DNA from 3 places in the Cyanobium sp. BA20m-p-22 genome. Region 2 is predicted to be linked to each of the others. Evidence: predicted binding sites of a transcription regulator. Region 2 holds the regulator's gene; each other region holds the start of a gene.

Region 1 (10,647 bases), on a different contig from region 2:
GTTGACGTTGCTCGAGGGCCTCGGCCAGCCGTGTTGCAGCGGCTGCCAGCTGGGCCTGGGGGTCAGGGCCGGCGGCGGCCTGATCGCCACGCTTCATCGCTTCGATGGCCCGCACGATCAGAAACACCACAAAGGCGATCACCAGAAAATTGATCAGGGCGACGATCACCAAGCCGGCGGGCCAGTCACTGATGGCCGCCACATTTGCAGCCTTGAGAGCTGGTTCCAGCAGGGAGGTCATCACCAAACTGACGATGGCGTCCACCACCTTGCCGAAGGCTCCGCCGATGACAACGGCAACGGCCAGTCCAACCACGTTGCCTTGGTTGATGAATGCTTTGAAGTCTGAAAAGAAGGAGGAACGACGGGCCATGGGGATCAGAAGAAGAATTTCAAACCAATTTCCAAGCCATTCTGGTAGCTGCTGAAGCCACTGTCTGGATTGTCACCATTATTGTAATCAAGCCCGAAATAGCGCCAGGAAATGTTCAGATCGGTGCTGTTGCCCACCGCGTAGCCCAGGCCGATCTGGGCTTTGCCGGAGAGATCTTTGGCGCCGCCCAGCCCGCAGCCACCGATATCAGCGCGGGCAAAGGCCCGCAGCCGCGGTGAGAGAAACAGGCTGGCCTGGGTGCCCAGCAGGGGTTGGGCCCAGGTGCGGCCGAAGTTGCCCTGTCGTTGAACGCTGAGAATGTTGCCCAGATCAACCTGGGCAGAGACATCCATTTGGGCATCAATGACGCGAATGCCGGCGTAGGGGATCAGGCTGAATTGTCCGGGTGTGCCCACCGCCGCCTCTGGCTCCCCAAAGCGATAGCGCACTGCCAGGTCGTAGATGCCCTGGCTGACATTGACACTCGCCCGGCCGGTGAGTAAGCCGTTGGGGGTGGTGGCCCCATCCTCCTGGCCGAGCTTGGTGTAGCTCAGGTCGGTGAGCACACCCCAGCGACCCTTTTCCACACTGCCTCGTACAGCCGTGATCCACTGGAGATTGTCGAGAACCTGGCCCAGGTTCAGCACGGCCTCGGTGGTCACGCTGCGGTTGTTTTGGGTTGCAACCGTGGTTGTGGTGTCGAGCCTCAGGGGCACTGGCCCATAGAGCTCGACGCTGCTGCGCCAGGGCTCGGCCTTGGCAGGGGTAGCTGCGATGCAGAGGCAGGCAGCTGCAGATAACGCAGAACTTTGCGAAAAGCGCAATAACTTGGCTGGCATTGATAGTCGGTGGCTTGGGCGAACTAAGTAGCGGCTCAAGAGTTTTCGCAGCGATGATTGGCTGGATTTTGACCTGCAAAAAAAGCCCGCGGAGTTTGCCGCGGGCCCTTGGAGCATCAGGGCCTTGCGCCCGGTGCAGCAACCTCAGGCCGACCCGTAGGCCACCTGGCAAGCGGCATTTAGCAGCTCGGCTTCAGCGGCACTGCTGGGGTCCTGGCCATTGATGGTGCCGCGGTTGCAGTTGGCATTGAGCTGGTACTCAGAGCCGTCCACCTTGATCACGAAGCTGACCGAATCGCTGCTCGTCGGTTGGACCGTTCCGTAGAGCAACTCGTAGTTCGTGTTGGCCACAACTATGTAGTCGTTGTGGGCGTCAATGGCGTTGCTTACGGCGTCGTTAATGATGGCTGCGGTAGTCAGGCTGGCGATTCCCCAGGTTGCAGCCCGCGCGCCCCACCAACCCCAGCTGGGAGGGGTGCTCCAGCCGCCATACCAGCCGTGGTTCCAGGGCCGAGCCACGCCCCAACCGGGCCGGGCCCAGCCGGGATAGGTGTTGACGCGGTTGACGTTGCGGCTCCAGTTCCGATTGATATCGCGGTTGATGTTGCGGTTGATATCGCGGTTTACGTTGCGATTGACATCCCGGTTCAGGTCGCGGGTTGCGGGTTTGTCCCGAGTGGCCATGCGGTCACCACTGCCGATCGAGCCGCCGGGGCGAGACCCCGCTGCCTGACGGGTGGCGGCGGCCGGACGGGTCGACGCTGCGGGGCGATTGAGGGATGGTCCGCCGCCTCCGGCGAGGCCTCCGCCCATTTGGGCCCTGTTGCTCCAGCCCCCTGCGGGCTTGGTGGAGCCGCGGGTAAGTCCGGGGCCGCCGTTGCTGAAGCCGCTCTGGCCGCCAGCCTTGCGGCCGCCACCTCCGCCGGCGCCACCCAAGCGTCCGCCACCACCTCCGCCACCGCGTCCGCCGCCGCGAGCCACCAGTTGGTCGAACAGTGCGGCGGTGCTGCTCTCTGGCAAGGGGCGCTCAAAGGCCAGGGCTACGCCCATGGGCAGGGCCATCACACCGGCCAACACCAGGCCGAATCCAGCTAGGGGGCCGTTTAGGGAGTTTCTCATTGGCCGACCCCCTTGCAGCCGTCGTCGTAGCAGGTGAGGTTGATCCGGCCGTCGGCGCCAAACTGCACCTTGATCAAATCCCGGCCGGCGGTGGCGTCGGGACGATCTTCCCGAACGCTGTTGAGGTAGTTGGGGTTGACGGCACAGAGATCCCGACCGTTGAAGCAGATCGTGTTGGTGGAAAAGCGCGCCGCTGCGTTGTCTAGGTTTTTCCAGGTTTTGGTGCTCTCGACCCAGACACTCATCCGCACGGGGCTGTCGGTGACGCGGATCGTCTCCACGGTTTTGCCGATGATGTGGCGGTAGAGGGTGGCGCTGCCCTCGTTGACGGCCTCAATGACGCAAGCCTGGGGCGCCCCGCCCTTGACGCTGCACTTGGTGTCAAGCTTGTAGAGCGTGCCCGACTGGGCCAGGGCGGGAGCTGCAGCTAAGGCGGTTGCAGCTAAACCGGTTACAGCAAAACCGTTTGCAGCTAAACCGATGGCAGCTGCGGCCAGCAGGCCGATCCGGCGGCAGGGCCAGCTGGCCAGAATCTTGCGGTTCACCATGAATAAGTACTCCCCAGCATTGGTGGGAAACAACCATATCTTGACCAGGGCGAAGCTATCTGGCAGGAGCCTGTTGCGTAGGGCCACAAAGCATGGATCCGCTCCAACATGATGTCGCCCTGGAAGTAAATGTTGGCAAAAAACGCAATCAGTGACTGGCCCTAGCCAGCCGCGGCTCCATCTTTGGGGCTTTTGTGCCGCCGATTTGGTGCGCCGCGCCACCCCTAAGCCCGGTTGCAATTGACAGTTGTTATTGAGAATCGCTTGCAAAAGGGGCGGGTGCTTGTTTAGGTTGCGAGTCATTCGCAATAAGCCCCCTCCCCTCGGCCATGAGTTTTCGCTTCCTTCCCGACGATCCCGTTGCCGCCGTGCGCATGCCGGCAGGTCAGACCGTGCTGCTGGATCCGGCTCGCCGGCCGAGTGGCAGCTGCATCGAGGTGCTCGATGGGGTGGCCCGCGTCTACTGCCCCTGCGAGGAGACCGAAGGAATGACCCTCGCCTTCCTGCAGGCCGGCGACCAGCTCTGCACAGATCGGCTCTGCAGCGAAGGCGTCTGCATCGAGGCCCTCACTGCCCTGAGCTTCCGCAGCGATGCCGAACCCCGCCAAGGCGAAGGCTTCGATGCCGTGAACGAATGGACCCTGCAGCTCCTGCGCATCCGCCACCTGGGCAGCGCCGAGCAGCGCCTGCATGCCCTGTTCGGGCTGCTGGTTCGCCGCTTGGGGCGCCGTTGCGGAAGTTGGTGCGATCTGCCGTTCCGTCTCACCCACGAGCGCATCGGTGAACTGATCGGCACCACCCGGGTGACCACCACCCGGTTGATTTCCCGCATCCGCCAGGCCCGGCTGATCGAGGCCCCCGTCGGCGAAGCCGGCATGCGCCTGGCTCCGGAATTGATTGAAACCGCGCCCTTTGCTGCAGCCTGAGACCTGCCATGTCCAGTCAGATCCCCCCAAGCAGCTCCCCAGCATCGGAGAGCCTGGTCGCCAGCCTCTGCCGGGAAGCAGACCGGTTACGTTGCCGCTCCCGGCAGGTGGCAGATGACCTGGGCCGCTGTCGCGAGGAGGGTTTGGTGCGCCGCCTGCAGCAGGAGCTGCAGCTGCTGCGCATCCGCCGACAGGAGCTGCAGGTCAGTGCCCTGCAGCTCGGCCGCAGTCATGGTCTGCGGGACCGCCTCGCCCTGGCATTCCTGACGGAACTCACCCACCGGCCCCTGCCCTGCTGAGCCGGGCTCAGGCGAGCGATTCGGGAGCGTGCTTGCCCTCGCTCAGCTCCCCATCAATCACCAGCATGGCGGCGGGGTTGGCCTGGGCGAAGCGAATCCGCCCCAGCAGGTGGGCCGCCTCGTGTTCGGAGTCGATCTGCCCTTGCACCATCGGATCGAGGAACACGGTGGTGCGCACATCGCCGGCCCGCTCCGCCATGGCATAGAGCTGTTGCAGGGAGCTGGTCACCTCCGCCTCCATCTGGAAGACGGCGGCGAAAAGCTCTTCGGCGCCTGACCAGTGCTGGCGGGGTGGTGCCACCGCTTCCAGCTGCACGGTTTGGCCGCGGGCGACCAAGTAGTCGGCCACCAACCCCGCGTGGTGTTGTTCGTTGCTGGCCTCACCTTTGAGGTACCGGCAGAAGCCCCGCAGCTCCCTCTCGCCAAACCAGATCGCCATGGCCCAGTAGGCCGCACTGGCTTGGCGTTCCATCGTTAGATGCTGCTGCAGACCCTCCAGCAGGGAGGCCTCCATCGGCTGGGCCATCGCCCGCCCTGCGGGCCCGGTGGCCACGGGGTTGTTGGTGTTGGTGCTGGTGGTGAAATGCACCATGGGGTTGATCGATTCGCTAGCTGCACCGTAGCCACAGTCGTCCTAAAGGAAACGTGTTGCAATTGGCACAACCGCCTGTAATCCGGCGTCAAAGCAGCGCAAAGTCCGCCCGTGGCAGGCCTGGGCCTCCATAGGCTGATTCAAGAATTCAACCTCTGAATTGAGGTTGCCGTTATGGCCAAGCCCATCGGCCCCAGCAACGACGCTCCTTCCCCCCTCGGCCAGCGCGGCCCCAGCGCTGACAAGAAAAAGGGCTGCAAGCAGAGCAAATGCTCGAAGTGGAAGGGCGGCAAGTGCCGTTGCGGCCGCGACTAGTTGCGCCGCTCCAAGCTTGGTATCAGGGCGAGAGAGGCAGCCAAGCCGAACACCATGATCAACAGCGCTGGCGCCATGGCCGCGCCCACCCGCTCATCACTGGCGTATTGGAACACGCGCACCGCCAGGGTGTCGAAATCGAACGGTCTCAGCGCCAGGGTGATCGGCAGCTCCTTCACCACATCCACGAACACCAGGAGTGAGCCCACCACCATGGGGCCCTTCAGGAGTGGCAGGTGGATGCGACGCAGCACCCCCAACCAATCGCAACCCAGGCTGGTGGCCGTTTCATCGATGCTCGGGGGGATCCGCTCCAGGGCCGCATCCAGCCCCTGTTTGGACACGGCGATAAAGCGATCGCCATAGCCCCAGAGCAACAGCAGCACCGGACCCAGACCGGCTGGGCCGCCGATCACCATCAGGCCAAGGGCCAGAACACTGCCGGGAATGGCGTATCCCAGGCCGGATACGAAGGTGAGTTGTTGCACCACCGGATGGGGGTTCCAGCGCCGGCAGATCGCCAGCAGCAGGGCCCCGAATCCGGTGACGCCAGTGGCAGCAAGGGCGAGGCCCAAGCTGCGTCCAGAGAGCTGGAGCAGTTCGTCGAGCGGCTCGCTGTGTAGACCCTCCCAGCCCTGCTGGATCCAGAGCATCGGGATCGCCAGGGCGCAGAGCGGGGGGATGGCCGTGATCAGCTGGGCTAGGGCAGCCCGCCAGCCATGCAGTTGCCAGGCATGGTTGCCCCCATTGGAGCCCTCCAGATTCCACTGGCGGCTGCGCTGGCGGAGCAGCCGTTCCGAGGCGATCAGCACCGCCACAATGGCCAGGGCCACCAACGACAGGGCTACGGCCCCCTGGGGATCTCCGGCCAGTTGCCAGCGGTCGAGGATTCCGGCCGACAAGCTTGGAACCCCGAGCAGGCGCACCGCGCCGAGTTCGTTGACCACTTCCATGGCGCTGAGGGCGACGCCCGCGCCGATCGAAGGCAGAGCAATCGGTAGGGCAATTCGAAAAAAGCTCGCCCATGGGCCGACACCTAGGCTGCGACTGGCCTCCAGCAGGCGGCGGCCGCTCACCGAGAAGCTTTCGGTACTCAGCAGAAAGACATAGCTGTAATTGGCCAGGCTGAGCAGCACCACCGCCCAGCCGAGGCCATGGATTCGCAGGCCGCGGTAGCTGCCCCAGTCAATCAAGCTGGCGGCCAGGAGATAGGCCGGAAACGCCATGGGCAGAAGCTGGGCGATGCGCAGCCACCGGCGGCCGGGGAAGCGACATACGGCCGTCAGCCAACCGATGGTCGTGCCCACGACGGCTCCGAGGACGCCCTCCCCTAGCACCAGAAGCAAGGTGCCGCGAATCTGAGCGAGTCCATCGGGCCCCAGACCAGCGGCCTGCTCCTGGCCACTGAGCAATACTTCTTTGACTAGGGCAAGCAAAGGCAGGATGGCCAGCAGGCTGACCCCCATCACCAAGGCAACCAGTCCGGCCCGGCTGCGACTGATGTCACGCCATAGATCGATTCGGTTGCGCCATGGCAACAGGGGGAGACGATCGCGGGCCGTGCTCAACGAAATGTCTGCGACTTAAAGACGGGAACCAGCTTGCTGCACGAACCGCTACTCCCAGCCGTTGGCAGCCATCAATTGGATGGCTGCCCGGGTTTTGGAGCCGAGCTGGGATGAGGAAACACCGTCAAATTTGAAATTGCCAAAGCGGCGCAGAATTGGATTGTTTCCAAACCCTTTGAGCGGATATTCAAAGCTGCCTGATGCATACCCTTCTCCGCCTGTCGGTGAGCTGAGAAACTCAATCAGTTTGATCGCTTCCGGTTTGTTTTTGGCGTAGCGGGTGACGCCGGCGCCGCTGACGTTCACATGGGCTGGATTTGGAAATTTAATGGTGATTTTTTTGGCTAGGGTCTTGTCGGCAGCGCCGGTCTGCCCGGAGAGCATGCGGGCAACGTAATAGCTGTTAACGACGCCTACGCCGCACTCACCTTGCGCGACGGCGCGCGCCAGCGACATGTCGCTACTGAAGACCGGTTCGGCGAGGTTGGTCACCATCCCTTTTACCCATTGGGTTGCTGCCGCATCGCCTCGCAGCACCATTTGATCTGCGACGAGCGACTGGTTGTAAACATTGGAGCGATTGCGCAAGCACAATTTCCCCTTGAGCTGAGGCTTGGCGAGATCGGCGTAGGTGTTGATGGTTTTGGGGTTAAGCACCGACGGGTTGATGGCGAGGGCACGCACCCGTCTGGTGAGGCCAAACCAGCGCCCCTGGGGATCCCGTAGGGAAAGGGGCACGTCACGCATCAGTTCAGCCGAACGAATCGGCTGAAACATCCCTTCTCGGGTAGCGTTGTCGAGCCGAGCCGCATCAACCAGAATCATCACATCGGCAGAACTGTTGTTCCCTTCCCTGCGCAGGCGCTCGATGATGGCCGCATCGTTCGATTCTAGAAGCCGCACCTTGATGCCAGTGGCTTTGGTGAAGCGTTCGTAGATTGAGTTGTCGCTGCTGTAATGGCGGCCTGAATAGACGCGTACCTCGCGGGATTGCGCCATCGCCAAGCCGTTGAGGCTGCTCGCCACGGCTGTGGCGGCTGCGCCAATGGCCAGCACACCCAAGCTGAGAACAGAATGTTTGAAAAGCTTTGGGAGCACAGTGGTTGCTTGCATCCTTTTCTCATGAGCTTATCCAGTCAGGCTTTGCTTGCCCGCTTCATTGATGCCGCTGGCGTGTAGCAAAAAGCACAGGAGGGTGTGGGGCTGGTGGGTGTCGATCTGCTTCAAGATGGGTGCTGACGGTCGTTTCCGCAGGTTGGTTTAGCCATGCACTTTCCGCTTGAAAATCTGCTATTAGCCCAAGATCTTCAGCAGCTTCAATCTAGATTGACCAATCTGGATGATTCTGCCTGGCTTCCCGGTGCTCAGACTGCTGGCAGCTACGCCAAAGAGGTGAAAAACAATTGGCAACTGGATAAGCAGCATCCTGATTTTGCAGCCCTTGCAGATGTGGTTCTGTCTGCGCTCGATGCCCACCCCTTGTTCCGGGCTGCTGCCATCCCGCTGAAGATACACAGTCTGCTGTTCAGCCGCAGCGCCGTGGGTGAGGGCTATGGCCGCCACGTTGACAACCCGTTCATGCCTGGAGGGCGAACAGATTTGTCCTTCACACTGTTCCTCTCTGATCTGGAGAGCTACAGCGGAGGCGCCCTCACCCTTGAATTGCCCCTAGGAGAAGAGCTAGTGCGGCTTCGTGCTGGCTCGGCCATCGTCTACCCCAGCGGCTGTCTGCATCGAGTCGAGGCTGTCACGGACGGAGTGCGTTATGTCGCCGTGGGTTGGGTGCAGAGTGCTGTCCGTTCCTCTGAGCAGCGCGAATTGCTGTTTGAGTTGGAGACGGCTTGTAAGGCCATGGCTGCTGCCCATGGCCGGTCCGACGCCCTTGATCTTCTCTATCGCTGCCAGACCAACTTGCTGCGGATGTGGGCTGGGTGACCAATGATACACATGGGTGTGCGTCTTTGGCCTTTAGCGTTAATCGTCTGCCTACAGAGGGACTGTGGTGCGCCGTCTTTTCTTAAAATAAATCTGTATCCCTCCGTTCTGGTTTCGTCCATGGCCCAGCGCACCAGTCTTGCTCTGTTTCTGGCGACGGCCAGCATGATCGGGGGCTCTGCGGCTCCTGTGGATGCAGCTTCGTTGATTCCCTTCTCTGCTGAAGAAGCCCAACTCTTGGCCGATAGCGCTGAATGCGTTCCAGTCGGTGAAGGCGAAAACTGTGAGCGCGAAAAACTCAACCAAAAAACAAAGGAATCCGTCGTCAATCCTGCCGCCAATGACTCCATCCCTGCCTCGAATCCTGGAGCTGATGGAGGGAGTGCTGAAGATACTCTCAATTTGATTGAACGCGGCGATCTCTGAGGCTTACGCGTGCCTGTGTTGCTGCAGCCGGGGCCTCCTCCACCGCTGCCTCCTGATTATCCTTGAGGAGTCTGTTTTCGTTGATAAGTGGGCAGCAAAAAGCCCTCTCCGAGCATGGGGGCTGGTTAGATGTGAGCTATGTTATGAGGCTGGGAGGCCTCTCGGATTCAGAAGCGAAAAGTGGTTTTCATGAGATAGCCGATTGTGCCGAAGTCACCAACTGTTGCATTGCCTAGGGGATTGCTCAGGTAAAATACTGCAGGTGTGATCGAGATGTTGTCGGTCACTTGATACTTGTACCAAAGTTCCACAGCAAGGCCAGAATCGTTGTCTCTCTGGCTCCCCTTTGTTACCCACTGAGGGCCACTGATGCCCAGGCCCAAAGTATTGCCATCTTTCCCTATATTATCCCATTCAAAGCCCACAAGCCATTCCATGGTTTGGTCGCGCCCCTCAGTGTTTCCTCCGCTGAACCAGTTGACGCCATAACCAAGGCTGATCGAGGGGATCCAGCCTGTTTGCTTTGGCTGCCAGAAGGCATTAAGAGCCAGGGAGCTGGCAGTTTGATCCACGCCGACCGGTTTGCTTCCATAAAAAGTGCCTTTCCCCATTGTTGCGCCCGCTGATGTCCAGGCATAGGCCGTCGACACTTGCCATTGGCTGCCGCCATAAGCCAATTGGGTAATAAATTTAGACTTACTGCCCTGGTTGAATAGCCCCTCGTCGCCGTACGTAGCATCTTCACCCGAGTTGCTGCCATTCTGGGCGACATAGTTGGAGCTGATGCTGAATCGATTGCCGGCGCTATTCTTCTTTGTCCGCCACCAGGCTCCGAAGCCCGCGCCGCTTGAGTTTCCATACACGCCGGAGGCTCCTCGACCCTTCAACTCCTTGAGGATGAAATTGCCATTGCCATAAAGTGTGGGTTGGCTGGCCAGCATGTAGTAGCCCTCGGTGCGGGGGCCCACGAAGATCATGCCGTTGGCACCCTTGGAATTCCCTACGGGGAACTGATACCAGAGTTTGTCAACTTTGAGAACATCCCCATTGATGTTGGAGTCTTCGAGGTGGGTGAGTCCAATAGGATCTCCCGAAAAATTGCCAGAGAAGTTACCGGTTCTAAATCTGGTATACAGCAGGTCTTTGCCAGTAAAGCTGGTGTCGAGATCGAGTTGCAGCCGGTAATTGAAGGTGATTGCCTCCTGTTTCTTTTTGCCTTTCAAGGCTGGGCTATTGGCAAAGTTCTGGTTGACGTCACCGGTGTAGTTGGTGGCGCCGATGATCATGTCGACCTTTCCACGTAGCTGTGTGGTGGTGGAGAACTGCTGAGCTTCCAGTTCGCCCACCTTGGCCTCGAGGCCATCTACGCGGCCCTTGAGCACGGCGAGTTCTTTCTTGAATTCGTCCATTAGGCGTTGCAGCTCATCGGTCACCTCGGTGACGCGGTCGAGGCAGGCGTTGAGCAGGGCTGCCGCTTCGTAGCGAGTCATGGCCTGGCCAACCTTGTAGGTGCTGTTGGGATAGCCGGCGACACAACCGTATTTCTCCACCAGGTTGCTCAGAGCCTGATAGGCCCAGTCGGAAGGCCGTATGTCGGAAAACTGGTTGACGCTAGTGACCTGGTTTTGGGATCGCCAGGCCTTGAGTTCGTCAATTTCTTGCTGCTCCATGTAGTCGTTGATGGCCTCGCGGCCATTCAGCGACGCC
Region 2 (9,046 bases):
CCTGCTTGCTGCTGCCCTGGAGCATCGGTTTTTGGCGCTTCTCAGTCTTCTCTTAGTCGTCTCTCAGTCGTCGTGGTCGTCGAAGGGGTCGGTGAGACCCTTTGACGGGGGGCCGAAGGCCTGATACACCCCAAAACCGGTGAGGGCCAGGAGCACCGCCAGCACGGCAAGGGCCACGGAGAGGGCCGGTGAGCTGGTGGTGGTTGGATCCATGGCTAGGGAAAGGTGCAGATGTCGGGTTGCGTCACAACTCTCGACGCCCCAGCGCGGCAAGGCGCCCAGGGCCCTTACAGTAACGGCAGCGATTCAATGCCCGAGGGGCTTCAGCAGTCATGGCCCAACGCACCCGCCTCGGCGACATCCTGCGGCCACTCAATTCCGAGTACGGCAAGGTTGTTCCCGGTTGGGGCACCACGCCCGTGATGGGCATCTTCATGGTGCTGTTCCTGGTGTTCCTGCTGGTGATTCTCCAGCTGTACAACAAGTCCCTGCTGCTCGAGGGCATCACGGTCAACTGGAATGGACTTGGCTGAGGCCTCGGCCATCCCTCCCCTGCCAAAACCGGCTCCATGAACATCTTCGGCATTGGACTCCCCGAAATGGCGGTGATCGCCGCCATCGGGCTTCTGGTGTTCGGGCCGAAGCGTCTGCCGGAGCTAGGAAAAACCCTGGGCCGCACCCTCAAGGGGTTCCAGTCGGCCTCCTCCGAATTCGAGAAGGAATTCAAATCAGCTATCACCACTGCTGACATCACCACCGCTGACATCACTACTGCCGACATCACTACTTCTGAAATCACCACTGCCAACCTCCCCGAGGCACGGCCTGGGGAGATTCAGGCGGTTGGGCAGGTGGTTGAGTCTGGAGCTTTGGGGCTGCCCCAAGTCGTTGACGGCCCGCCCGCCTGAGCTCGGGTGATTGCGACCAGTTCGGCCCTACAGCTGGTGGCAGGTCTGGGGAACCCCGGGGCCAACTACGCCGCCACCCGCCACAACGTTGGCTTCATGGCCCTTGAGCGGCTGGCTGCCGCCGCAGGCTCCTCCTTTCGCCAGCAGACCAAGCTGCGCGGCCTGCTCGCCGAGGTGGGTCAGGGTGCGGCCCGGCTGCGCCTGTTGATGCCCCAGACCTACATGAACGAAAGCGGTCGCTCGATTCGTGCCGCGCTCGACTGGTTTGGCCTGGATCCAGCCCAGCTGCTCGTTGTGGTCGACGATATGGACCTGCCCCTGGGCAAGCTGCGGCTCCGGGCCAGGGGTAGTTCGGGAGGCCACAACGGCCTGCGCAGCACTATCAATCACCTCGGCACCCAGGATTTCCCCCGGCTGCGCATCGGCATCGGGGCCCCCGCCCAGGATCCGGCCGAACGCCGCGCCCAAACCATCGGCCACGTGCTGGGGCGCTTCAGTGCCGCCGAGCAGCCCCTGCTGGAGGCGGTGCTCAGTGAGGTGGAAACGGGTATTGGTCTGATTCAGCGCCTGGGCCTGGAGCGGGCGGGGAATCGGCTCAACGGTTTTCAGCCCCACGGCACGCCAGCATGAGTCGATGGCCCCGCTACCCGCCACCACTGCCCAGCTCCGCGTCCTGCATCAGAGCTTCAGCCAGCGGGTGCTGGAGGGAGAAGTCAGTGCCGGTGGGTATCGCTGGAGTTTCCGCTGGGCGTTTGACCGCGGCGAGCTGAGTGTGGAGCCCTCCCTGGGGCGGGCCCTGATCCAGGACGCCTTGCTGCGCTACCTGCTCAAGGTGGATTACCAGCTCGAACCCGGCGGTGACTATGTGTTCACGGTGCGGGCCCGTTTTTAAACCCATTGGGTGGCCACTGGCGCAGCACCTCGCCGTTGCGGCGCTGCAGCGGTTCCCCCAGCCAGCGTTCCAGCAGCAGCTGGGCTACGACGTCGTCAATATCCCTTGGGGGCAGCCGCAGGCCGGTGGGCAGTAGGCGCATCCAGGGGTTTGGCGGATCCAGCTCCCAGTAGCGCTGGCGGGCGGCCAGGCTGCTGCCGCGCTCATCAACCAGGGTCAGCTCCAGGTTGAGTTGGCGCAGTAGGGGTCGCCAGGTGTGACTGCCGGTGCCGTTGCCCAGAATCACCCTGGCCAGGCCGCGTTGCTGCCAGGCCTGCAGCAGGGCCTGGCTGGCTGGAGGAGGCAGGATTGCCGCCTCCAGCACCTGCCCCTGGGATGAATCGGCCAGCACCAGGCCACATTTGCTGCTGCCTGGGTCGAGACCGGCGATCAACGCGGATGCCTGCATGCCGGTCATGGGCGCCGGGGCCCCCTCGGGATGTCGTCCGCCGGCGGTCGCAACCAGCGCAACTCGACTGCAATCGGATCGGGGGTGTCGGCATCGCGCAGCACCACGGCTTCCAGCTGCACCACCTGGCCAGCGGGTCTTTCGCCCAGGGCCCGACCCAGTTGGTTCAGGCTGGCTGCGTCGAACTGCAACCCCTCCACCAGCGTGCCCTGGCGCTGGGCGCGGGCATAGGCCGCCGCCAGCAGCAGGTTCAAGCGGCGGTTGATGCCATCTGGGCCGGTGAGGTCTCCCTCCACCGTGGTGCTGGCGAGCACCTCGCCGGCCTTGACCACGGGTCGATTTGGCCGCAAGTCGGGGAAGGCCAGCACCTGGCGCTCCCCCCGCAGCACGTTGGCGGCCGAGAGGATGCTCACCACCCAGCGGCCGGGCTTGGCGAGCAGATCCTCCAGTTTGGCGATGTCGTTTCTGGGCACCAGCAGGATCTGGCGATCCGGTGGTTGGCCGGGTAACACCCGGCGGAAGGCGTTGATGTTTGCCTGCTGCAAAAGGGCCGTGATCACCTGCTGGGCTTGCTCGGGGCGCTCCAGGGCCACCTTGGCGCTGGAGAGGATTTGCCCGCTGGTGATCACCACATCGCCGCGGCGCAGGGCGATCAGGTTGCTTTCCAGATCCTTGAGCTCTTGGGCTCCCGCCGCAATTCGCTTGCGCACCTGGCTCAATTCGGCCTCGGTGCGGCCAATCTCCGCGTCCCGGTCCCGCACTTCGAGGTTGAGCCGGGAGCGCTCCTGCTCCAGGCGATTGCGCTGGGCGATCAGGGGGGCCAGTTCCTGCCGCAGCTTGCTGGCACGGGCCTGGGCCTGCTCAAAGCGCTGCTGGGCATCTCGCTTGCCCTGTTCGGCTCGGTTGAGCTCCAGCTGGCTGCTGGCCAGCAGGCGACGACTGTTGGCCAGGCGCTCCTCCAGTTGGTCGAGTTCAAACAGGCCCGTGCGCAGGCGCTCGCTCACCAGCAGCATCAGGCCGAGGGAGATGGCACTGATCAGGCTGCCGGTGAGCACCGTGATCAGAACAGCGGTGCTGCGGGGCCGCAGCCTGAACAGGCTCAGCCGCGCCTTGCCCACCCGGCTGCCCAGACGGTCGCCCAGGTTGGAGAGCACTCCGCCCAGCACCAGCAGCGTCAGGATCAGCAGCCAACCCGTCACGTGCGTCTGCGACCGGCCCCAGTATCTCCGGAGTTCAGCTGAAGCGCTTGGCCAGGGCGATGGGATCAAACACCGTGATCTTCTTACGGTCGATCTGCACTAAGCCATCGTTGCGCAGATCCCCGAGCAATCGGGTGATGGTCACCCGGGTTGAGCCGATCGCTTCGGCGATGGCCTGGTGGGAAAGACGCAGATCAATGGTGATTCCTTGGCTGCTGGGAACCCCAAAGTCGCGGCAGAGCACCAGCAGGAAACTGACCAGCCGCGAACTCATGTCCCGGTGGGTGAGGGTTTCGATCATCGTTTCGGTCTGCAGAATCCGCGAGGAGAGACCTTGAAGCAGCAGTAGCCCCACGCTGGCATCCTGTTCGATCGCCTTGCGCACGGAGGTCGCCGGCGCGGTGACAATCTCCACCCGGGTGAAGGCGATGGCGTGATAGAAGCGATCTGAGCGCTGGCCCGTGAGCAGGGAGAGGACGCCGAACAGGCTGTTCTCGCGCAGCAGGGCAACGGTGATCTCCTCACCGGATTCGTAGACCCGCGACAGGCGCACGGCACCGCGGCGCAAAAGATAGACCCGTTCGGCCGGATCACCGGGGAAAAAGATAGTTTTTCCCCGCTCTATTGTTTCGGCAGTGCTGCCGGCCAGCCCGCGGATCACTTCCTGCAGGGTGGGACCCGCCTGGCCGGCACTGCCCATACCCGCCACCGAACCAGGGGCCCCCGTGGTTGGAGCGTTGGCGGTACGGCTGAATCCGTGGGTGGCGCCAACCATTATGGCTCTGGCATATCTCGGGACCTTAAGGATCGCCTGTGGGGATCCCTGTAGCAATACACACGGTTTCCTGGCTCTCCCCCTGGGGCGACGGGCATTGGTACAGGTGTTTCCGCTAGGGATGGGGTCGGATGCTTGTGAAGCGACCCGATGCCGCTACATTCAGCTTCGCGCAGTCGCCCATCAGCGGCTGTCGTTTCAGGGAGTTCATGACCGCCAGCTTGCCCCTTGCCGCCCTTGCCCCAGTCCCCCCGGCCCCTGTGCTGCGTCTGGTAGCCCAACAGGAGGGGCTGCTGCAGATTCATACTGCCCCGTTTCGGGGCAGTTTTGGGGCCGTGTTGAGCCAGGCCCTGCGGACCGCCGGCTTGGGCAGCAGGGTGCTGGTGAGCCAGCTGCTCAAGGGAGGGGTGGATCAGGGGCTCGAAAGCAGCCTTTGGCTGTGTGGGCGCCTGCAGTGGCTGCGCCCCGGGGTGCCCTATTGCATCTCGGAGCCGGCGGCCAGCCAGTCTGAGGAGTTGGCTGCCCAGTCGCTGGCGGCCCAGTCTCTGGCGGCGGTGCAGCAGGTGTGGGCCTACAGCCGAGAGCAGCTGCTCAGTGGGGCCGTGGACCTGCTGGTGCTCGATGAACTGGGGCTGGCAGTGGAGCTGGGCTATCTCGATAAAGCTGAGGTGCTTGCCACCCTGGAGCGCCGTCCGGTCCATCTGGATGTCATTGTGACCGGCCCGGCCATGGCTCCTGAATTGATGGCCATGGCCGACCAGGTCACCAAGCTGCGGCGTGGCCTCTAGGGGTTTTTGATGGCCCCGTCGTTCCTGTTTCCCCTTCCCGTCAATGCTCAAGAACGACCGCTGGATCAATGAGCAGGCCGCCTCCGGGATGCTCCAGCCCTTCCAGTCGAGTCTGGTGCGCCACCTGGATCCGGACACGGCGAGCTCACCGGTGCTCAGCTACGGCTGCTCCTCCTATGGCTACGACCTGAGGCTCTCGGCTAAGGAGTTTTTAATTTTCCGGCACGTGCCGGGCACGGTGGTGAACCCGAAGCGGTTCAATCCCGCCAACCTTGAGCCTGCACCCCTAAATCAGGATGAAGACGGGGTCTATTTCATTCTGCCGGCCCACTCCTACGGCCTCGGTGTGGCGCTGGAGAAGATGAAAGTGCCCGCCAATATCACCGTGATTTGCCTGGGTAAGAGCACCTATGCCCGTCTAGGCATCATTGTCAACACCACGCCGGCTGAGGCGAGCTGGGAGGGCCATCTCACCCTCGAGTTCAGTAATTCCTCAGGAGCTGATTGCCGCATCTATGCCAACGAGGGTATCTGCCAGCTGCTGTTCTTTGAGGGGGATCCCTGCGCAACCACCTATCAGGATCGCGCTGGCAAGTATCAGCACCAACCAGAGCGGGTCACCCTGGCCCGTATTTAGAGCTGCCAGGGGAATAGGAGTCGCTAGGGTGCCAGCCGAGCCTTGTGCAGCCGGCTCTTCTCGTACCAGTCGGCAAACTGGGGGGCCCAGGCCTGCAGGTGGGGCCAGATCAGGTCGCAGAGTTCGCGTATTTCCTGCTGGGCATCGAGTTTGGCCCGCAGGTCGAGGAAGTGCAGCAGGGCCCGCAGGGTAAAACTCACCACGAAGTGCTGGCGGTAATCAAAGGGCAGGATGCCGCGGGCATGTTCTTCGGCGAAGCCAGCTGCCAGCAGGTCGCGGTAGCGCTCGGCGGCGGCGCGGCAGAGCTCCAGATCGATCGCGCGCTGCTCGATCGAATAGTGATACTTCTTGCCCTTGCGGTCGCTGTAATAGCAAACGGGCCTGAGATAGAACACCTCTTCGAGCTCCAGCTCGCCTCGGGCGGCCCGGCAGATGCGCTCGCCGGTGTAGCGCATCGACTGCACATCAAAGCTAACCCCCACCCGGTGGGTGCGGGCCTGTTGCATCACCGAGTGGGGAAACCAGCCCACATTGAGCACGATCTGGGCGTGCTCGAGGGGGCCGTAGTGGCCCCGCTCTCCGGCCAGTAGCCGTTTGACGCAGATCTCGCCAGCTTGGGTCTCATCGGGCCAGTTGGCCCGATCGGCGGCCACGAACCCCTCGCAGTAGTCCTGGTGCATGCCCGCATAGACGCACTGCTGCGGGTTGGGGGTGGCGGCGATCAGCTCAACGCGGAAGCGGGGATCAAGGGACACGGCGGCTTCAGCCATGGCTGCGGGGTGAGGCCATGGTGCCAGCTTCTGCGGCCCTGGGCGTGGGATCGCCGCCAAGGGCACTGACCTGGCCTACCCCCGCCAGCTGGGGTAGGGGCTGGCCGCTGAGCAGGGCGTCGCTGAGGGCCTGCAGTTCGCCGGCGCTGCGGGCGCCGATGGCCCGGCCCACGGCCACCCCGGTGGCATCAAACAGCTCAAGCTGGGGAATGCCGTTGACCGCATATCGCTCCAGCTCCGCTTGCCAGCGGGGGTTGTCCACATTGAGCAGCACGACATCGAGCTGGCCGCGGTGCTGGACTTCCACTCTCTCCATGGCTGGAGCCATGCTGCGACAGGCTTCGCACCAGTCGGCATAGAACTCCACCAGGGTTGGCCGCCCGTTGTGGAGAGCCACCTGCAGGTCGAGGGACTGGCGAGCCAGGCGCTCCAGCGGGGCTTCAGGGTGGAGGCCACCGCGGAACCACAGCAGGCCGCCGGCAAGTAGGGCCGCCAGCAGAAGTAGCAGCAGCCTTTCGCCCTGGCCCAGAGCTGGGGTGGGGGGGGAATTCACCATGACCTCACTTTGGCAGTGCTTGCTAGCGTTAAGGCCAAGGCAAAGGGGCCTCCCTGTGAAACGGCGCCTCATCCTCCATTTCCCCCGCGAGGCGGTTCACCAGCCGATCACCTATCGGCTGGCGGTGGACTTTGACATTGCCGCCAAGATTCTCAAGGCCCAGATCGCGCCCAACCAGAGCGGCACCATGGTGGTGGAGCTGTCGGGTGACATCGATGAGCTGGCCGCGGCGGAGACCTGGCTGGAAAGCCAGGGGCTTTCGCTCAATCGGGCCCCGGCCCAGATCAGCATCGATGCCCAGCTTTGCGTCGATTGCGGCCTCTGCTCGAGTGTGTGCCCCAGCGGGGCCCTGGCTCTGCATCAGCCCGCCTGGCAGCTGCAGTTCGATGCGCAACGCTGTCTGGTCTGTGAGCAGTGCATTCCGAGTTGCCCCCTAGATGCGATTGCCCTGGTGCTGGCCCTACCTGTGAAGGCGACACCATGAAAGCGATCTGGAGGCTGCTGCTGTTGCCCGTGCGGGCCCCGATGCTGCTGGTTCTGGCGGTGGTTTCGGTGTACGAAGGGCTGCATTGGAGCCAGCCGCTCGAGGGCGCGGCGTCTTCGGGGATGGGCCAGTTATCCAGCCTGTTCTGGTCGATCGATTGCCTCCATGCCCTGCTGGTGGTGCTGGTCTGCACCATGCCCGATCTGCTGCTGCAGCGGATCTCCAATTTGATGGCGGCCAGCCGGGTGATGAGCCTGGTGATCAGCCTGCTGATCGTCACGGTGGGGGGCCTCTACCTGCTCCACCTTGCGGTGCTGGCCAATGTGCTGATCCTGGGTTCGACGGTGCTGCTGGCTCGCCTGGATCTGGCCAGGGTGCGTGTGGCGCCGCCGCCCCTGCTCCTGGCGGGGGGCCTGGGTGTGCTGGTGTTGGCCGGGGCGGCCCTGGGTCGCGGGCTTGCTAGCGGCTTCTAACAGCGCGATGACTAACAACGGGGTGTGGGCCGCTGCTGGAAGCTCCAGAGATTCCCCAGCACTTTTTTGACGTAAAGCCGGGTTTCCGGATAGGGAATTGCCTCGATCCACAGTTCAGGTTGCAGCTGCAGCTGGGGATTCACCCAGCCGGCCACGGCGCCTGGTCCGGCGTTGTAGCTGGCGACCATCAGCACCGGATTGCCCTGCCACTGGCGCCGCAGGTTGCTGAGATAGAGGGCTCCGAGCTGGGCATTGCGCCCGGGATCGCTGAGGGCCCCTGGCGGCAAGGGGCCTCCAGCAAGCTCGGCCGCCGTTTCCGGCATCAGTTGCAGGAGCCCCACGGCGCCGGCACTGGAGCGCACCCCTGGGCTGAAGCGCGATTCCTGTTTGGCCACGGCCGCCAGCAGGGTCGCCGGTAGGCCGGCCTCGGCCGCCGCCTGCTCCAGTTCCGCAACGAAGCTGGCGGTCTGCAGGCTGCTGGCGAGCACCCTGCCCAGGCCGCAGGCCTGGTTGGTGGGGAGCCGCAGGCTGGCCTGCTCCAGTTGGCCCAGGCCGATCCAGTGGTCGCCCACGGCCCTGCGCAGCCGGCCTTCCAGCACCAGCTCCTCAGGGCCCCTGGGAGGCGCTGGGCGTTGGCTGCGCCAGTGCTCCCAGGCCTCCAGGGATTGGTCCAGTCGCCAGAGCCGCTCGAGCTGGCGATCGCCGCTGCCGAGCGGCTGCCAGACGGCAGGCGACAGGGCTGGGCTGGCGGCCGGATCGAGGCTGAGATCGCCCCGCCCCAGCCGCAGCGCGGCCCGCCAGCCGTAGTAGCCTTGGGGATGGTGCTCGAGCAGGTTGCTCCAGGTGGCCCGGGCCTGGTTGCGTTGACCCTGCTGCCACTGGCTGAAGCCCAGCCAGAAACGCTGGCGGCCCACCAGCCCCACTGGCAGATGGCGCTCGATCGGGGCGCTCAGGAAAACCTGGGCCCCGCTCCACTGACCTGCCAGCAGGGCCTGGCGGGCCCGTTGCCATTGCAGCTCCCAGCTGGCCGGATGGTTGGGCCAGCGTTGCAGCACCGCCAGCACGGCGCTGCTGCCAGGGCTGTCGAGGGCGCGGCGGGCCTGAACCGGGGCCGTG
Region 3 (8,261 bases), on a different contig from region 2:
GCTGGCAGCCGGGGCATGAGCCCGCCCCGCCACCGCGAGCCCCTGCATCACCCCCTACCCTGGCGGGATCCCTGGCCCCTGGTGCAAGCCCTGGCCGCCGAGCTGGGCAGGGAAGGTCTGGTGTGGCTCGATGGCGATGGCAGCGCCCAGGGCCACCGCAGCTGCCTCGGCCTGGCGCCCCTAGAGCAGCGCATCTGCCGCGGCCTGCCGGGAGAGAGCGGAGCCAGTGATCCCTTCGCAGCCCTAGCCGAGCTGGCGGCGGGCGGCGGCCACTGGATGGGCTGGCTCAGCTACGAAGCCGGCGCCTGGGTGGAGCCAGCACCCCACTGGCAATCCCCCGACATGGCCCTGCTCTGGGCCGCCCGCCACGACCCGGTGCTGGTGATCGACCACCCCAGCCAGAGGCAATGGCTCGAGGGCCAGGATCCAGCAAGGCTGAGCAGCTTTGCCGCCCTGCTGGAGCGGCTTGATCTGGGCGCCCCGCCAGCGAGCCAACCGCCAACCGCGATCGCGCCAGCCTCCTGGCACTGGCACACCCCCCCCGAGCGCTTCGCCGATCAGGTGGAGCAGATCCTCGCCTGGATCGCCAGCGGCGATCTTTTCCAGGCCAATCTCACCGCCTGCTGCGAGCAGCAACTGGCGAACCCCGCCGATCCCCTGGAGCTCTACGGCCGCCTGCGGCGCAGCTGCGCCGCACCCTTCGGTGGCCTGGCGATCGCCGGAGCAGCGGCGGCTGGTGAGGCGGTGCTCTCGGCCTCCCCGGAACGGTTCCTGCGGCTGGATGGGACGGGGCAGGTGGAGACGCGGCCGATCAAGGGCACCCGGCCCCGCCACCAGCACCCCGAGGCCGATGCCGATGCCGCCGCCGACCTGGTCACCAGTGCCAAGGACCGGGCTGAGAACGTGATGATCGTCGACCTACTGCGCAACGACCTGGGGCGGGTGTGCCAGCCAGGCTCGATCCAGGTGCCCCAGCTGGTGGGGCTGGAAAGTTATCGCCAAGTGCACCACCTCACCTCGGTGGTGCGGGGCCAGCTGGGCGATGGGCTGAGCGCCATTGACCTGCTGCGGGCCTGCTGGCCGGGGGGCTCGATCACCGGGGCCCCAAAAATCCGGGCCTGCCAGCGGCTGCACGGCCTGGAGCCGGTACCCCGGGGGCCCTACTGCGGCTCCCTGTTCCGGCTGGGGGCCGACGGGCAGTTCGACAGCAGCATCCTGATCCGCTCGCTGCTGCTGCGGGGCCAGCGGCTACGGGCCCACGCCGGCTGCGGCATCGTGGCCGACTCCGATCCCGCCGCCGAAGCCGAGGAGCTGGGCTGGAAACTGCAACCGCTGCTGGAGGCCCTGGCGTGAATCGCCCCCAGCCCATGGCCGCCGCGATTGCCTGGCTGGGGGATGGCTCGGGGCATGGTTGCTGGGGCAGCCCCGCTGACCTGGCTATACCGCTCGACGATCGGGGCCTGCTGCTGGCCGACGGCCTATTTGAAACGGTGCTGGTGGAGACCGGCCGGGCCTGGCTGCTGGCGGAGCATCTGGAGCGCTGGCAGGGCTCGGCGGCCCTGCTGGGGCTGCCACCACCACCGGGGGCAGCGACCGTGGAGAGCCTGCTGGGCGCAGCCACCACCCGCAGCGGCATCGGCACGGCCCTGGGCAGCAGCGGCGCCCTGCGGCTCAACTGGAGCCGCGGCAGCAGCGACCGGAGCAGCACCAGCCGGGGGATCGACCTGGCCGGCAACGACGAGCCCCGCTTCTGGCTGCAGCTCAGCGCCATCGAGCCCTGCTTCGCGCCGCTGCGGGTGATCGTCAGCCCCACCGAAACCCGCAGCGCCACCAGCCTGCTGAGCCGCTGCAAGAGCTTCGCCTATGGGGCCTCGATCCAGGCCCGCCGCCAGGCCCGCGCCGCCGGCGCTGACGATGCCCTGCTGCCCAGCTCCGCCGGCGGCCTCTGCTGCGGCACCACCGCCAACCTGCTGGTGTGGCATGGGGGCAGCTGGATCACCCCACCGCTGAGCAGCGGCTGCCTGCCGGGGGTGATGCGGCGGCGGGCCCTGGAGCGGGGGCTGGTGGCGGAGGCCCTGATCGGGGAGCAGGATCTGCTCGGGGCTGGGGCGGCCTGGTTGATCAACAGCCTCAGCTGCCGGCCGATCAGCCACCTGGGGGCGGTGCCCCTGGCGAGCTGCGGCCAGCAGCCCGAAAGGTTCTGGCGCCAACTACTCCTGCCCGATCGCCCCTGCGGTTAATTGCAACGCAGTCAGTTGCAACGCAGTTAATTGCAACCCATGGTGGAGATCCGGTAGGTGAAGCCGGTGGCCGCTTGGTCGGCACTGGCACCGATCTTGAAGTTGAGCTGGCTGACGGTTTTGCCGGGGATCGCCGGGAAGGGGCCCCACATGCGGCCCGTACCTATCTGGGGAGCGAACGACTCGTTGATCACCTGCAGACTGGAGCCATCGGTGAACTTGAGATAGCCCTGGATGGGGTAGGTGGCACTCACCGAGGAGTCAGCTGTGAAGAAAAATTTGTAGCTGGCGTAGGGCTGGGTCACGAAGAAATCGGTGTTCCAGTTCGGACGGCCAAACGGATTGCCCGAGCCCACTGTCTTGAGCACGATGTTGGTGGTGCCATTGCCGCCCACCGGGGCCAGGAACTGGCAAGTTTGGGCCTGGACCAGCGCCGGTGCCGCCAGGGTGGCGCCGGAGGCAAAAACTCCAGCGATAGCAGCGTTGAGCAGGCTAGGGCGCATGAATTTGCAGAAACTGCAGGCAATTCTGGCCGGCCTTCCGTATCAATACACACCGGCGATGACCCCGCCGGCTGGACATGATCCCGCCACGTCGAGGGGGTGATCCATGTTCACGGAATACAAACCCAACAAGGGCTACGACGAATATTTCAGTGCCGCCGACCAGCCCCGCAGCGCCCTGAGGCCCCTGCTCTCCTCCCTGGGCCAGCTGGGCCTCGACGAACTCAACCGCAACCATGCCGCCGCCGGAGTGCTGTTGCGGAGGCTGGGGGCCACCTTTCGCCTCAACGATTCCGGCAGCCAGGGGGGGGAGCGGATCCTGCCCTTTGATCCCCTGCCCCGGCTGATCAGCAACGACGACTGGCAGCGGCTGGAGGAGGGCCTGCTGCAGCGCCTGGAGGCGATAGACCTCTTTCTGGCCGACGTCTATGGCCCCCAGCAAATCCTGCGCGATGGCCACATCCCAAGGGAAGACGTGGAGAGCTCCCAGGGCTGGCGCCCCCAGCTGCAGGGCTTCAAGCCCCCCCTGGGCCGCTGGTGCCACATCTCCGGCCTGGATCTGGTGCGCGACGGCCAGGGAGCCTGGCGGGTGCTGGAGGACAACCTGCGCTGCCCCTCCGGCGTGGCCTACTTCCTGGAAAATCGCCGCGTGATGAAGCGGATGTTCCCGAGCCTGTTTTCAGGACGCACGGTGCAACCGATCGACGATTACCCCTCCCGCCTGCTGCAGACCCTGCGGGAGCTGGCCCCCTGGACCGATACCCCCAAGGTGGTGCTGCTCACCCCGGGGGTTTTCAACAGCGCCTACTTCGAGCACAGCTACCTGGCCCAGCAGATGGGCATCCAGCTGGTGGAGGGTCGCGACCTGATCTGCCAGGACGACCGGGTGTGGATGCGCAGCACGGCCGGCCTGGAGCCGGTGGATGTGATCTACCGGCGCATCGATGACGACTTCCTCGATCCGGCCGTATTCCGCAGCGATTCAATGCTGGGGGTGCGAGGCCTGATGGCGGCCTACCGGGCCGGCCGGGTGGCGATCGCCAATGCCCCCGGCACCGGCGTCGCCGACGACAAACTGATCTATGCCTACGTGCCGGAGATGATTCGCTACTACCTCAGCGAGGAGCCGATCATCGAAAATGTGCCCACCTACCTCTGCTCCCGCCAGGAAGACCGGGCCTATGTGCTGGCCCACCTGGGCGAGCTGGTGGTCAAGGCGGTGGCTGAGGCGGGCGGTTACGGCATGCTGATCGGCCCCCATGCCAGCCCGGAGGAGATCGCCGAATTCGATGCCAAAATCCAGGCCGATCCCCGTAATTACATCGCCCAGCCCACCCTGGAGCTCTCCACCGTGCCGTCGTTGAGCGAGGGCGAACTGTTCCCCTGCCACGTCGACCTGCGGCCCTACGTGCTGCGCGGCAGGGGAGCCTGGGTCAGCCCCGGTGGCCTCACCCGGGTGGCCCTGCGCCGGGGATCCCTGGTGGTGAACTCCTCCCAGGGGGGAGGCTGCAAGGACACCTGGATCGTGGCCGAGCAACCATGCTGAGCCGCGTCGCCGATTCGCTTTACTGGATTAACCGCTATGTGGAGCGGGCTGAGAACATCTCCCGCTTCGTCGAGGTGAGCGAGGCCATGGCCCTCGATTGCCCTCCCGGCAGCGCCGAGCCCTGGCTGCCCCTGATCGACGCCAGTGGCGATCGGGAGTTGTTCGATCAGCTCTATCCAGCCGGCGGGCCCGAGCAGGTGGTGGAGTTTCTGGTGCGGGCGGAAGCCAATCCCCACAGCGTGGCCAACTGCATCGCCATCGCCCGGGAAAACGCACGCCAGATCCGTGACGTGATCACCACCGAGATGTGGGAGCAGCTCAACGACATCTACTGGACCCTGCTTGACAGCGAAGGCTTCTGGAAACAGCAGCCCCAGGAGCAGTTGCGGGACATCCGCCGGGCCTGCCAACTCTTTTACGGCATCACCGATGCCACCCTCAGCCGTGACCTCTCCTGGCACTTCAGCCGGCTGGGCCGACTGCTGGAGAGGGCCGACAAGACCACCCGCATCCTCGATGTCAAATACTTTCTGCTTTTGCCCACCCCGGATGAGGTGGGCGGTGTGCTGGATGAACTGCAGTGGATCTCGCTGCTGCGCAGCGCCGGGGCCTATCAGATGTTCCGCCAGTCCCAGCAGCAGGCGATCGAACCGAAAGCCGTGGCCGCCTTTCTCCTACTGGATCCGATCTTTCCCCGGTCGGTGCGCTACTGCCTAGGGCGCATCGACGAAACCCTGCGCATCGTGCGGGGCCAGGCCGTGCCTGGTGCCCCTGATGAGCTCGAATGCCTCAGCGGGCTCACCCTGGCCCGCTGGAGCTACACCAGCATCGACGAGCTGATCGCCGGGGGATTGCACGAGTCGATCGACGATCTGCAAAGCGATCTCAACCGGCTCCATGATTTGGTCGAGCAGCGCTACTTCATCGCCGACTCCGCATGCGTGCCCGCGTAAACCACACCTTCACCTACAGCTACAGCGCACCCGTGCTGCTTGGCCCCCATCGCTTCTGCCTCAAACCCAGGGGGCAGGGGTTCCAGCGCCTGCTGGATTTCCAGCTGACGATCAGCCCCCAGCCCGGACGCCAATACCCCCTGGTGGCCGCCAGCGGCGATGAAATCATCCGGGCCCGCTTCAATGGATCCTGCGAAGCCTTCAGCGTGCAGGCCAGCAGCCTGGTGGAAACCGAAACGCCTCCCCTACTGCAGGCCTGCCTGGAGGGCAACGAACCGCTGCTGCCCTACCCAGTGGGCCACCTCAACGTGGATCTGGCCGGCAGCCTGGAGGGCTGGCTGCCCAATGGACAGCACGATCCAGCCGCGGTGGACGTGGCCCAGGAGGCGCTGATGGGCAGCGATCAGCGGGCCCTGATGTTCCTGCAGCAGCTGGTTGAGATCATCCAAGACCGGGTCAAGTACACCCAGAGACACATCGGTCCGGCCTGGCCCGCAGGCCGGACCCTCAAGGAGCGGGTGGGCTCCTGCCGCGACCTGGCGATGCTGATGGTCGAAGCCTGCCGCTGCGTCGGCCTGCCGGCCCGTTTTGTCAGCGGTTACCACCTGGTGGAACCGAAACCCGAGATTTACGACCTGCATGCCTGGGCCGAGGTCTACCTCCCCGGTGCCGGCTGGCGGGGCTTTGACCCGAGCGGCAGCGGCATCATCGACGACCGCTACATCCCCCTTGCCACCTCCTCCAAGCCGGAGCTGACGGCAGCGGTCACCGGCAGCTTCTCCGGCCCCAACGGCGTAGAGAGCAAAATGAGCTGGAGCATCGAGGCTGAAATCCAGGAGTCGGCAATCCAAGCGTCGGCAATAGAGAAGTCGACGATCCATGAGTCGACAATTCATGAATCGACCGGGGCCCCTGAGGTTCCCCATCCCCTCTGAGCCCGAGCCAGCCGTGTCTGAAGCGATCCCAGGCCCTGCTGAGGCCATCCCAGGTCCTGCTGAGGTGATCGAACAACGCCTGCGCCAGGCCGGCGTGCAGCTCACCATGGGTGGGGAGCCAACCTTGGTGCCCCTCGAACCGGATGGGGCGGAGTGGAGCGTGGCCGCCGATGGCCCCACCAAGCTCGGCTATGCCAGGGCCCTGGCCAAGGAGCTGCAACGTCGGGCTTGGCCCGACAGCACCCTGCTCTACTGCCCCGGCAAGCGCTACGACGGCGAAGTCAATCCCCGCTGGGCCCTACGGCTGATCCGCGGCGGCGACGGCGACCCCCTGGCGCTCTGGCCCAGCCCGAACCCAGCCGCGGTGCCCAGAAAAAGCCAGGCGCTGAAATTTTTGGCGAAACTCGGCGAGGGGCTCGGCTGCCGCCTGCACCCCCTGGCCCTGAGGGACCCCCACCAGGCGGATCGGCGGATTTGGGCCATACCGCTGAGCTGCGAGCAGGGCCGCTGGCATTCGCTCAACTGGCCGCTGGCCAAGCCCCTGCGCCAGCTCAGCGCAGCCCAGGGCCCGGCCGGGCTGCGCCTACCCCTGCAGCACTTCCCTGAGCAGGGCCTGCGCCAGGTGCTCACCCTGGAGCTCGATGGGGAGGGCTGGGGGCTGTTTCTGCCACCCCTAGCCCGGGAGCCCCTGGAACAGCTGCTGCAGCTAATCGCCCGGCACAGCACCGCCTGGCAGCGGCCGGAGCTCAGCGGCGTGCTGCCGGTGGACTACAGCGGCCACTGGCAGGTGCTGGGCCTGACGGCCGACCCCGGCGTGCTGGAGGTAAACCTGCCGGTGTGCCCCAGCTGGCAGGACTATGCCGACTGGATCCTGCTGCTGGAGCAGGCCGCCGCGGCCGTGGGCCTGCGCTGTTGGCGTGAGCAGGGCGGGCGCCGCGAGGGCACCGGCGGCGGCAACCACCTGCTGCTGGGGGGGCCGAGCCTGGAGACCAACCCCTTCTTTGCCCGACCTGCCTGGCTGGTGGGAATCCTGCGCTACTGGCAGCACCACCCATGCCTGGGGTACCTGTTCAGCGGCCGCAGCGTCGGCCCGGCTTCCCAGGCACCCCGAACCGATGAGGGCTCCGCCAGCCCGCTGGACCTGGAACTGGCCCACCGGGCCCTCGAGCACCTGCCCCCGGGGGACCAGAGGGTGGCGATCGGCGAAACCCTGCGCCACCTGCACGCCGACCGCAGCGGCAACACGCACCGCAGCGAGATCAGCCTCGACAAGTTCTGGAACCCGGCCTGGACCGCAGGCTGCCAGGGGCTGCTGGAATTTCGGGCCCTGGAGTCCTTGCCGGAGCCCGGCTGGACCAACGCCGTCGCCCTGCTCTGGCGCGCCCTGGCCGTGCATCTGCTGGAGCCCGCCCATCGCCCCAGCCAGCTGCGTGACTGGGGCCCAGCCCTGCACGACCAGCTCCTGCTCCCCAGCCAGCTCTGGAGCGATCTGGAGCAGGTGCTGGCCGAGCTCGCCGCTGACGGCCTCCAGCTTGATCCGAAACCCTTTGCGGAGATCTGGCAGTGGCGCTTCCCCCAGCTGCTGCACTGGCAGGAGGGGGCTGCAGAGCTGACGATCCGCCAAGCTCTCGAACCCTGGCCCCTGCTCTGCGACACGCCGGTGGAGGGGGGCAGCACCAGCCGCTTCGTGGACAGCTCCCTGCGGCGCTTTGAACTGATCACCAGCCCCGACTTCCGCCGCCGCTTCCGGCTGGAGCTGCAGGGCAGAGCCTTGCCCCTGCCAGCTCCAGAGGAGCAGGGGCCGCTGTCCGTGCGCTACCGCCAGGAGGCCCTGTTCCCCTGCCTGCATCCCTGCCTGCCGGTGGATGTGCCCCTAGAGCTGGAACTGAGCGATGCCGCCAGCGGCACCAGGCTGCAGGCCTGGCGGCTGGAGCGGGAGGAGCAGGGCTTTGGGCCCATCGCCGCCCAGCCCGGGGGCCCCAGGGCTAAGGGGCCAAGCCTGCGCGGCCCAGAATCGGGCTCCTGCAGCCTCGATCTGCGCCTCTAGGGCTACCAGCTCACCCCGTGCAACTTGGGGAGGGGCG

The links. The regulator NtcA, encoded in region 2, controls nitrogen genes in cyanobacteria. The targets are predictions, from matches to a motif close to GTANCNNNNGNTAC.
Region 1: a site for NtcA is predicted at 7,755-7,768, ahead of KBZ15_RS02545 (Fe2+-dependent dioxygenase). Genes of this name have one in related genera too.
Region 3: a site for NtcA is predicted at 2,783-2,796, ahead of KBZ15_RS12300 (circularly permuted type 2 ATP-grasp protein). Genes of this name have one in related genera too.

The regions. Positions count from the first base shown of each region.
Region 1 is NZ_JAGQCQ010000014.1:7,795-18,441, forward strand. Features, by position in the region: gene KBZ15_RS02490 (formylglycine-generating enzyme family protein) at 1-5, shown strand, start outside; gene mscL (large conductance mechanosensitive channel protein MscL) at 1-382, opposite strand, end outside; gene KBZ15_RS02500 (hypothetical protein) at 379-1,197, opposite strand; gene KBZ15_RS02505 (hypothetical protein) at 1,357-2,331, opposite strand; gene KBZ15_RS02510 (hypothetical protein) at 2,328-2,912, opposite strand; gene KBZ15_RS02515 (Crp/Fnr family transcriptional regulator) at 3,209-3,805, shown strand; gene KBZ15_RS02520 (hypothetical protein) at 3,814-4,104, shown strand; gene KBZ15_RS02525 (ferritin) at 4,112-4,696, opposite strand; gene KBZ15_RS02530 (hypothetical protein) at 4,871-5,011, shown strand; gene KBZ15_RS02535 (iron ABC transporter permease) at 5,008-6,477, opposite strand; gene KBZ15_RS02540 (extracellular solute-binding protein) at 6,628-7,692, opposite strand; gene KBZ15_RS02545 (Fe2+-dependent dioxygenase) at 7,846-8,514, shown strand; gene KBZ15_RS02550 (hypothetical protein) at 8,635-8,940, shown strand; gene KBZ15_RS02555 (iron uptake porin) at 9,108-10,647, opposite strand, start outside.
Region 2 is NZ_JAGQCQ010000116.1:528-9,573, reverse strand. Features, by position in the region: partial or broken gene KBZ15_RS11135 (glycoside hydrolase family 38 C-terminal domain-containing protein) at 1-56, shown strand, start outside; gene psbN (photosystem II reaction center protein PsbN) at 64-213, opposite strand; gene psbH (photosystem II reaction center phosphoprotein PsbH) at 333-533, shown strand; gene KBZ15_RS11120 (TatA/E family twin arginine-targeting protein translocase) at 570-908, shown strand; gene pth (aminoacyl-tRNA hydrolase) at 915-1,538, shown strand; gene KBZ15_RS11110 (DUF3146 family protein) at 1,543-1,800, shown strand; gene KBZ15_RS11105 (resolvase) at 1,778-2,257, opposite strand; gene KBZ15_RS11100 (DUF3084 domain-containing protein) at 2,254-3,447, opposite strand; gene ntcA (global nitrogen regulator NtcA) at 3,482-4,222, opposite strand; gene KBZ15_RS11090 (cob(I)yrinic acid a,c-diamide adenosyltransferase) at 4,432-5,010, shown strand; gene dcd (dCTP deaminase) at 5,054-5,647, shown strand; gene thyX (FAD-dependent thymidylate synthase) at 5,671-6,417, opposite strand; gene KBZ15_RS11075 (thioredoxin domain-containing protein) at 6,410-6,973, opposite strand; gene KBZ15_RS11070 (NIL domain-containing protein) at 7,029-7,457, shown strand; gene KBZ15_RS11065 (hypothetical protein) at 7,454-7,930, shown strand; partial or broken gene KBZ15_RS11060 (lytic transglycosylase domain-containing protein) at 7,942-9,046, opposite strand, start outside.
Region 3 is NZ_JAGQCQ010000136.1:235-8,495, forward strand. Features, by position in the region: partial or broken gene KBZ15_RS12280 (7-cyano-7-deazaguanine synthase) at 1-19, shown strand, start outside; gene KBZ15_RS12285 (anthranilate synthase component I family protein) at 16-1,353, shown strand; gene KBZ15_RS12290 (aminotransferase class IV) at 1,350-2,240, shown strand; gene KBZ15_RS12295 (hypothetical protein) at 2,267-2,743, opposite strand; gene KBZ15_RS12300 (circularly permuted type 2 ATP-grasp protein) at 2,850-4,289, shown strand; gene KBZ15_RS12305 (alpha-E domain-containing protein) at 4,283-5,242, shown strand; gene KBZ15_RS12310 (transglutaminase family protein) at 5,227-6,177, shown strand; gene KBZ15_RS12315 (transglutaminase family protein) at 6,191-8,224, shown strand; gene KBZ15_RS12320 (redox protein) at 8,227-8,261, opposite strand, start outside.